DNA from 2 places in the Pseudomonas sp. ICMP 8385 genome. Region 2 is predicted to be linked to the other one. Evidence: predicted binding sites of a transcription regulator. Region 2 holds the regulator's gene; the other holds the start of a gene.
What was found. Region 2 encodes FliA, which starts transcription of late flagellar genes. Its sites were predicted from a motif close to CTAAAGTTTNNNNNNNNNNNGCCGNTAA; they were not measured.

Region 1 (4,986 bases), on a different contig from region 2:
CACAACAGCGCCAGGGCCATGCAGTTGGCGACAATCGCCGTGACCAGGCCGATGCCCATCAGGCCCAGCTTGGGCAGGCCGAACATGCCCTCGATCAACGCATGGTTGAGCAGGTAGTTGACCACCGTGCCGCACAGGCTGATCACCATCACCGGGGTGGCCTTGCCGATGGCGCTGGTGAAGCCGCGCAGGGCCATGAATGTCAGGTAGCCGGGCAGGGCGAACGGCAGGATCATCAGGAACTGGCCGGCCGACTGCACGTTGGTTTCGGTCTGGCCGAACATCAGCAGCACCGGCTTGAGGTTCCACAGCAGCAGGCCCGCCACCAGGGCCATCAGCCAGGCCAGCCAGAGCCCGGCCTGGGTCAGGCGGGTGGCGCCTTCGATATCGCCGGCGCCCTGGCGAATGGCGACCAGGGTGCCCACGGCGGCAATCACGCCGATGCAAAAGATCGACACAAACGAATAGCTTGCCGCGCCCAGCCCGCCGCCGGCCAGGGCTTCGGGGCTCAGGCGAGCCATCATCAGGGTGTCGGTCAGCACCATCAACATGTGCGCCAACTGTGAGGCAATCAACGGCCCTGACAGCCGCAGAATGGCCCAGAGTTCGGTACGCGCCGGATGCTGCATGATCATCACGCTCAATAATTACACGAAGGGTAGAGGGGTTGATTCTCGGCGCTCTCAGCGCTTTGCACAAAGGGATAAATGCGATCATTTGCATGATTAAAACTCATGCCAGGATGATTCTGGTAGGGTTCCGGGACCGTGCCGTCGGAGTTTTCCTCATGTCTCGTCGCCTTCCTCCGCTGTATGCCTTGCGGGCATTTGAAGCCGCCTCGCGGCACAACTCGTTCACCCGCGCGGCTGAAGAGCTGTCCATTACCCAAAGTGCGGTCAGCCGGCATATCCGCACCCTGGAAGAGCATTTCGCCTGCCGCCTGTTCCAGCGCAGTGGGCGTACCTTGCAGCTCACCGAGTCGGCGCGGTTGCTGTTGCCTGGGGTGCGCGAGGGTTTTGCCGCCCTGGAGCGTGCCTGCCATACCCTGAATGCCGAAGATGACATCTTGCGCATGAAGGCCCCGTCGACCCTGACCATGCGCTGGTTGCTGGCGCGCCTGAGCCGGTTCCGGCACTTGCAGCCGGGCAACGAGGTGCAGTTGACCAGTGCCTGGATGAGCATCGATGAAGTGGATTTCAACCAGGAACCGTTCGATTGCGCGGTCCTGCTCAGTGACGGGCACTTTCCTGCGGACTGGGAGGCCAGTTACCTGTTCCCTGAACTGCTGATCCCGGTGGGCGCGCCGAACCTGCTCAATGATGGCCCCTGGGATGTGGAACGCCTGGCCAGTGCTGAACTGCTGCACCCCACGCCGGATCGCCGCGACTGGCGCCGCTGGTTGCAACGCACTGGGCTGGCCTCCCGCGTCGCCATCAAGGGCGGGCAGGTGTTCGATACGCTGGAGCTGGGCATGATTGCCGCCGCGCGGGGCTATGGTGTGTCCATGGGCGACCTGCTGATGGTGGCCGAGGATGTGGCCCAGGGGCGCTTGAGCCTGCCGTGGCCGACGGCGGTGGCCAGTGGCGACAGCTATTACCTGGTCTGGCCCAAGACTCGCCCCGGCGGCGAGCGCCTGCGCAGGCTGTCGGACTTTTTGCAAAGTGAGGTCCGGGCCATGGCCTTGCCGGCGGTTGAACAGCTCGACTGAATCGATGCAGCCTGCGCAAACAATGCACTTGAGTAATACCTCTGTGATTTGCTCAAGTATTGATTCTGGCCGCCGAAGTAGGTGTGTCGCAGTGGCCATTCGTTGTGGCTCAGCGTGCCCTCCAATCCAAGAAATCCGCCGATTAGTGCTATGGGATCAGGACGATCCGGGCCTCGGCCAGGAGCTGTCATGTCTCAACCCCGCGCCCGCATCGCTTCGCAGCTGGGCATTGCCCTGGCGGTCATCTTGGCTGTCGTGATCAGCGGCAGTACCGTGTTTGCCCTGCGCTCCCTGGATTCAGCCAACCTGCAGACCCGTGAAGAACACCTGGCCAGCGAAGCGCGCTTGCTCGCCGACCAACTCAATACCTTCCACAGCACCTTGCGCGAGAGCACCCAGCGTTTGAGTGGGCTGTTTGAACAGCGCTTCGCCGCCGGGTTGCGCGTGCGTCCCGAGCAACGGGTGAGTGTGGCCGGGGTGCAGACGCCAAGCCTGTACCTGGGCGATCAAGTGCTGAACAACCACTTCGAGGAGGTCGATGAGTTCAAGCAGATGTCCGGTGGCGTGGCCACGGTGTTTGTGCGCAGCGGCGAAGACTTTATTCGCATCAGCACCTCCCTGACCAAGCAAGACGGCAACCGCGCCATCGGCACCGTGCTGGATCGCCAAGGCCCGGCCTACCAGCGCCTGCTTGCCGGGCAGAGCTACATTGGCCGTGCGGTTCTGTTCGAGCGCTCCTACATGACCCAATACAGCCCGGTGCGCGATGCCAGCGGCCAGGTGATTGCGGTGTTGTTTATCGGTTTTGACTACACCGATGCGCAGAACGCCCAGTTCGCCAACCTCAAGCGTTTTCGCATTGGCCAGACCGGCTCGCTGGCGCTGCTGGACGAGCAAAAACACTGGCTGGTGCCGCCCGCCGGCGTACAGGCCCTGGAGCAGGCGGTCCCGCTGATCCTGGCGCTGGCGCAGACGCCCGGCCAGGGACGTTTCTGGAGCGACCAGGGCGAAGACTTCTACAGCGTTGCCGTGCCGTTTGACGGTGGCCCGTGGTCGGTAGTGGCGAGCATGCCCAAGGCCGAGATCCGTGCGGTGACCTGGGCGGTGGGCATCCGCCTGGTGATCGGCAGTGTGCTGGCGATGTTGTTGGCGGTGGGCGCGGCGGTCTGGTTGCTGCGCAACAAACTCCAGCCCCTGGGCGATCTGGTGCGCCAGGCGCAGGCCCTGGGTGCCGGTGATTTGAGTGCGCGGTTGAACGTGTCCAGCCATGACGAAATCGGTCAATTGGCGCGCAGTTTCAACCAGATGGGCGAAGCCCTGTCGACCATGGTGTCGCACATCCGCAAGGCGGCCGAGGAGGTCAACAGCCGCGCCCAGGCACTGTCGGGCCTGTCGGGAGGCGCTTATGAGGGCATGGAGCAGCAATCCGGCGAGATCACCAGCATGGCCGGCGCGGTGGAGGAGTTCAGCGCCACCTCGTTGAACATTGCCGACAACATGGGCAATACCGAACGCCTGGCCCAGGAAAATGCCCAGCAGACCCGCATCGGCCGCCACTCGATGCAGGAGGCGTCGTCGTCCCTGGAGCATATCGCCACGGCACTCAACAGCACGGCCACGGTGATCAATACCCTGGGCCAGCGCTCCCAGGAAATCGGCGGCATCGTCGGCGTGATCACCGCGATTGCCGAGCAGACCAACCTGCTGGCGCTCAATGCCGCCATCGAGGCGGCACGGGCCGGGGAACAGGGGCGTGGGTTTGCCGTAGTCGCCGATGAAGTGCGCAACCTGGCCTCGCGCACCCGCCAGGCCACCGACGAGATTTCCGGGATGATCCAGAGCATCCAGCTGGAAACCGGCAATGCCATCAGCACCATGGAGCAGGGCAATGAACTGATGCAGGAAGGCTTGTCGCGCAACGCCGACGTGGCTGCGGCCCTGGCGCGCATTGACGAACAAAGCCGTTCGGCGGGGCAGCAGTTTGCCGCGATTACCACCGCGACCCAGGAGCAGAGCAGCACAGCGACCTTGCTCAGCAGTAACCTGCAGAGCATTGCCCTGGCCAATAGCGAGCAGCGTGAAGTGGTGTCGAACCTGGCGATTACCGCCAGGGAACTGGAGACGTTGGCGGCGGGGTTACGGCAGGAGGTGGATCGGTTTCGGCAAGGCTGATCAAGTCCCGAGCCCAGGGTCCACCCGTTTGCCGATGTCCTTGAGCCGCGCCAGTTGATCGACCATCCCTGGCGCTTCGTCGAGGCTGCCGACGAAGGTCCACAGGTACGTCATCACCGCGTAGACATGGCCTGCCTTGACCGCTGGCGACAAGGCCAGTTGGCTGATCGCAACGATGAACAGCAGCGCTGCCAGCGCGCCGAGAAACAGATAGGCGGCAGCTTCGCGGTCCGACAGCCAGATGCGCAGGTGTGACAGCAGTTGGTAATGGCGTCGCAACGTCTGGGCGCCAACCTTTTCCACCAGGCCAATCTCTTTCTCCAGGCGGTTATTCAACCTTTCGTGCAATTGCTCGTTACGACGGGCAAAGCGCGGCAGCAGGGTGATGCACAGCAGCAGTGCGGCGAAGCAGGCCAGGCCAACCCAAGGTTCAATCACCAGTAGCATCACTGCCGCGCCAACGATGGAGACCAGGGCCGTTGCGATCACCGGCACATGCTTCTCGAAAAAATCGACAAAGTCCCGCGCCAGCACCACCCGCGCGGCGGCCTTTGATGTGCTGTGGTTCTGTAGGCGCTGGTTGAGAATCACCGGTACGGCAAGATCGGCGTAGATCCGCGTGAAGGTGCGGGTATCCAGCGCCCGGCGTGCGGCGCCGACTACCCAGAAAGCCATCACCACGGCCGCATATAACAAGGCACTGCCGGCATCGCCACGCAGGATCGAGTCCACGGCGAAACCGGCAAACAGGGGATAGGCCAGCAGCAGTGCGTTTTCCAGTGCGACCAATGACAGTGTGCAGAACAGCTTGCCGGGATAAGCCTTGGCAATTGCCTTGAGGGTTTGGCTGGCCGATTGCTGGCCGATTTTCTTGCTTTCTTCGATCAGGATGTGTGGCGTTGTGGATGGCATGGGTGCACCAAAGGAGTAATAGGCGCTACTATTGAGCGACCGCTCAAGTATCTTTGAGCAGTCGCTCAAAAAGCAAGCGCCACTTATCTGGTGGTGCCCGTAAGGAATGGCCCATGTCGCGTATCGACCGTAAAGACCAGATCATCGCCGCTGCCTTGGAGCTGTTTCGCAGCAAGGGGTTTGCCGATGTTTCC
Region 2 (4,986 bases):
ATCGGTAACCGTCGCATTGCCGGCGGTGTCGAGCTGACGGCTGCCCTGGATTACAAACCCCAGGCCTTGGCGCCGCGCGTGCCGAACATGGAACTCGAAGACGAGTTGCGCAAGACCGCCTCGCGTATTGTCTCGGCCCAGGCCGAGCTGAGCATGCGCGGCGACAGCGATGCGAGCACCAACCGCCAATTGTTTGCCGGCCTGCCGCTGACTGCGGCCGAGCCACTGGTAGAACCGACCTTCGTCGAGCCGCCGCGGCCTGCTGCGTCAGCACCGGCTGCTGCGGTCGACCAGCGCGTGTTCGACTCGATGCGTTTTGAACTCAATGGCCTGCGTGAACTGCTGGAAGTGCAGTTGGGCTCGCTGGCCTGGAACCAGTTGCAGGGCAGCAAGCCGCAACAGGCCAACCTCTGGCGTCGCCTGCAACGCATCGGCCTGTCCGGCCCGTTGTCGCGCGACCTGCTGGAACTGACCACCGGCATCGAAGAACCCCGCCAGGCCTGGCGCATGCTGCTGGCCCACCTGGCACGGATGATCCAGACCCCGGAAATCGAGCCCCTTGAAGAAGGTGGCGTGATTGCCATGGTCGGCCCTGCCGGCATGGGCAAGACCACCACCCTGGCCAAGCTGGCTGCCCGTTATGTGCTCAAGTACGGCGCCCACAACATTGCCCTGGTGAGCATGGACAGCTACCGCATCGGTGCCCAGGAGCAGCTCAAGACCCTGGGCCGGATCCTCAATGTGCCGGTGACCCATGTCGACCCGGGCCAGTCCCTGGCCAATGCCCTCGACCCGCTGCTGCGCAAGCGCGTGGTGCTGATCGATACCGCCGGCCTGCAAGCCAGCGACCCGGCACTGCGTATGCAACTGGAAAGCCTGGCCGGGCGCGGGATCAGGTCGAAGAATTACCTGGTACTTGCAACCACCAGCCAAAAACAGGTGCTGACGGCTGCGTACCATAGCTACAAACGTTGTGGGCTGGCCGGCTGCATCCTGACTAAGCTGGATGAAACGGCAAGCCTGGGCGAAGTGTTGAGCCTGGCTATCAGCCATGAACTACCGGTCGCCTACCTGACCGACGGGCCGCGGATCCCGGATGACTTGCATCTGCCGCGCCGTCATCAGTTGGTCAGCCGTGCGGTCAGTGTGCAAATGCAGGATGAACCCAGTGAAGAGGCGATGGCGGATATGTTCGCCGACCTCTATCACAACCCAGCCAAGCGGGTCGGCTGAAGGCAACATGCAACACAGTGCAATGTACCTACATCGAGGGTCTGCTACCGCGGCCACCCTATGTAGCCTGCGGCTAAGCAAGACAAGGTAAAGAAAGAACATGGGCAGCATGCATCCCGTACAGGTGATCGCGGTGACCGGCGGCAAAGGTGGCGTCGGGAAAACTAACGTGTCAGTGAATTTGTCCCTGGCTCTGGCAGAGCTTGGCCGCCGCGTCATGCTGCTGGATGCCGACCTGGGCCTGGCGAACGTTGACGTTCTGCTGGGACTGACGCCCAAACATACCCTGGCCGATGTCATTGAGGGCCGCTGTGAGCTGCGCGATGTGCTGTTGCAGGGGCCGGGGGGGATTCGTATCGTCCCGGCCGCCTCCGGCACCCAGAGCATGGTGCACCTGAGCCCGGCGCAGCATGCCGGCCTGATCCAGGCCTTCAGCGATATCGGCGACAACCTCGACGTGCTGGTGATCGACACCGCCGCCGGGATCGGCGAGTCGGTGGTCAGCTTCGTGCGCGCGGCGCAAGAAGTGTTGCTGGTGGTCTGCGACGAACCCACCTCGATCACCGACGCCTATGCTCTAATCAAACTGCTCAACCGCGACTACGGCATGAACCGCTTCCGCGTGCTGGCCAACATGGCCCAGAGCCCACAGGAAGGGCGCAACCTGTTCGCCAAGTTGACCAAGGTCACAGATCGCTTCCTCGATGTGGCCTTACAATACGTCGGTGCAGTTCCCTATGACGAGTGTGTGCGCAAGGCTGTGCAAAAGCAGCGTGCAGTCTATGAAGCGTTCCCTCGTTCGAAATGCGCGTTGGCGTTCAAGGCAATTGCTCAGAAGGTCGATACCTGGCCACTGCCCGCCAATCCCCGGGGGCATCTGGAGTTTTTCGTCGAGCGATTGGTGCATCAGACGAGTGCAGGACCGGTGCTATGACAGCCAGCGGCTATAACCTTTACAAGAAATCGGCGCGTGACAGCCAGGGCGAATTGATCGAGCGCTATGCGCCCCTGGTCAAGCGCATTGCCTACCACCTGCTGGCACGCCTGCCCGCCAGTGTCCAGGTCGAAGACCTGATCCAGGCCGGCATGATCGGCCTGCTTGAAGTGTCGACCAAGTACGACGCGAGCAAGGGTGCGAGTTTCGAGACGTATGCGGGTATCCGTATCCGTGGCGCGATGCTCGATGAAGTGCGTAAAGGTGATTGGGCGCCGCGTTCGGTCCACCGCAATACCCGGATGGTGAGTGACGCAATTCGCTCAATTGAAGCAAAAACCGGTCGCGACGCTAAAGATCACGAAGTTGCGGCCGAACTCCAATTGAGTCTCGATGATTATTACGGGATTTTGAACGATACCTTGGGCAGCCGCCTGTTCAGTTTCGACGACCTGCTACAGGACGGCGAGCATGAAGGGCTGCATGAGGACGGCGCGAGCGCTTACCAGGAGCCTTCCCGCGACCTGGAAGATGAACGCTTCCAGGGCGCCCTGGCGGACGCGATTGCCAATTTGCCGGAGCGTGAGCGGCTGGTGTTGGCGCTGTACTACGATGAGGAGCTGAACCTCAAGGAAATCGGTGAGGTCCTGGGGGTCAGCGAATCGCGGGTCAGCCAGCTTCATAGCCAATGCGCGGCCCGCTTGCGGGGGCGTTTGGGAGAGTGGCGAGCGCGCTGACAGGCAGTGTGGGGACAATGTGGGTGATAACCGTCAGGGCGCAAGCCGGGCGGAAACGGCTCGTGGTGTGCCCCAGCAGTCCTTTTTGTGTAATGCCTGTTGAATGATATGGCGCGCCCAGGTGCTGGACGCGTTTAAGACTGCTTGGAGGTCGAATTGGACAAGAACATGAAAATCCTCATCGTTGATGACTTCTCAACGATGCGGCGGATCATAAAAAACCTGTTGCGTGACCTTGGGTTCACTAACACGGTCGAGGCGGATGACGGCATTACGGCGATTCCGATCCTCAACAGCGGGAGCATCGACTTTCTGGTAACCGACTGGAACATGCCTGGCATGACCGGTATCGATTTGCTGCGCCATGTGCGCGCCGATGAAAAACTGCGCAACCTTCCGGTGTTGATGGTGACCGCCGAAGCCAAGCGTGAACAGATCATTGAAGCCGCCCAGGCTGGGGTCAACGGTTACGTGGTCAAGCCATTCACTGCATTGGCCTTGAAAGAGAAGATCGAAAAGATCTTTGAACGCATCCACGGCTGATGTCGTCACGGGGGAGCTATGGAGCATAAAGAAACATCACAGGGAGACTTTGAGTCGACTCTGAAAAAACACGCTCACCAGTTGGTCGAGTGCCTTGAAAAAGGCCAGTTCGGCGACGCGGTGCAGTTGATCCATGAGCTCAACCAGACCCGCGATCGCGGCCTGTACCAGGAAGTGGGCAAGCTCACCCGTGAGTTGCACAGTGCGATTGTCAACTTCCAGATCGACCCGCACATGCCCCAGGCCGAGGAAATCTCGCAGATCACCGATGCCACCGAACGCCTGTCCTATGTGGTCAGGCTGACTGAGGCGGCAGCCAATCGCACCATGGACCTGGTGGAAAACGCCACGCCCCTGGTGAACGGCATGGCCAACGAGGCCAAGGCCTTGAGCGCTGACTGGGGCCGTTTCATGCGGCGCGAAGTGGGTGCTGAAGAGTTTCGCGAGCTGGCGCGTCGGGTTGAAGGCTTTTTGGCCCGCAGCGAGCAGGAAAACCGCACGGTTTCCAGCAACCTCAATGACATTCTGCTGGCCCAGGATTACCAGGACCTCACTGGCCAGGTGATCAAGCGCGTGACCCTGCTGGTCACCGAAGTGGAAAGCAACCTGCTCAAACTGGTGCTGATGGCCGGTCAGGTCGACCGTTTTGCCGGTATCGAACACGACCGCGAAGCGATCCTCTCGGAAAAAGATCCACAAAAACACCTCGCCAAGGGTGAAGGTCCGCAGATTCATGCCGATAAACGTGAAGACGTTATGTCAGGTCAAGATGACGTAGACGATTTGCTGTCCAGTTTAGGCTTCTAAGGAGCACGCAATATGAGCTTCGGCGCCGATGAAGAAATCCTTCAGGATTTCCTTGTAGAGGCCGGCGAAATTCTAGAGCAGTTGTCCGAGCAACTGGTCGAGCTGGAAAGCCGACCGGATGATGCGAACCTGCTCAATGCAATTTTTCGCGGTTTTCACACTGTAAAAGGGGGCGCCGGCTTCCTCCAGCTCCATGAGCTGGTGGAGTGCTGCCACATCGCCGAAAACGTGTTCGACATCCTGCGCAAGGGTGAGCGGCACGTTGATTCGGAATTGATGGACGTGATCCTTGAAGCCCTGGACGCGGTCAACGGCATGTTCAATGAAGTGCGCGAACGTGCACCGATTACTGCCGCCACCCCGGAACTGCTGGCCGCCCTGGCGCGCCTGGCAGAACCGGCTGCCCTGACCGCCGCCCCGGTGGTGGTTGCGGCCCCCGAACCGGTTGCCGAGCCTGACGTCACCGACAGCGAATTTGAACAGTTGCTGGACTCCCTCAATGCCGTCAAGGCCGAGGCAGAAGCGCCGGCAGCGGTGCCGGCAGCGGCTACGCCGCCCATGGTGCCGACCACCGAAGACATCACCGACGCCGAGTTCGAGTCATTGCTCGACCAGTTGCACGGCAAGGGCCAGTTCGCCCCGGACGCCGTGGCGCCAGCCCCGGCGCCTGTGGAACCTGCGCCACCGGCCAGCACCGACATCACCGACGACGAATTTGAAGCCCTGCTGGAT

Region 1: AO268_RS34010 (methyl-accepting chemotaxis protein) is a predicted target of FliA. The motif match lies at 1,760-1,787, and genes of this name have one in related genera.

Annotation. Positions count from the first base shown of each region.
Region 1 is NZ_LKBY01000099.1:70,965-75,950, forward strand. Features, by position in the region: gene AO268_RS14865 (NorM family multidrug efflux MATE transporter) at 1-635, opposite strand, end outside; gene AO268_RS14870 (LysR substrate-binding domain-containing protein) at 788-1,708, shown strand; gene AO268_RS34010 (methyl-accepting chemotaxis protein) at 1,898-3,880, shown strand; gene AO268_RS14880 (ABC transporter six-transmembrane domain-containing protein) at 3,881-4,792, opposite strand; gene AO268_RS14885 (TetR/AcrR family transcriptional regulator) at 4,906-4,986, shown strand, end outside.
Region 2 is NZ_LKBY01000117.1:47,613-52,598, reverse strand. Features, by position in the region: gene flhF (flagellar biosynthesis protein FlhF) at 1-1,233, shown strand, start outside; gene fleN (flagellar synthesis regulator FleN) at 1,334-2,167, shown strand; gene fliA (RNA polymerase sigma factor FliA) at 2,164-2,904, shown strand; gene AO268_RS22740 (chemotaxis response regulator CheY) at 3,073-3,447, shown strand; gene AO268_RS22735 (protein phosphatase CheZ) at 3,466-4,254, shown strand; gene AO268_RS22730 (chemotaxis protein CheA) at 4,267-4,986, shown strand, end outside.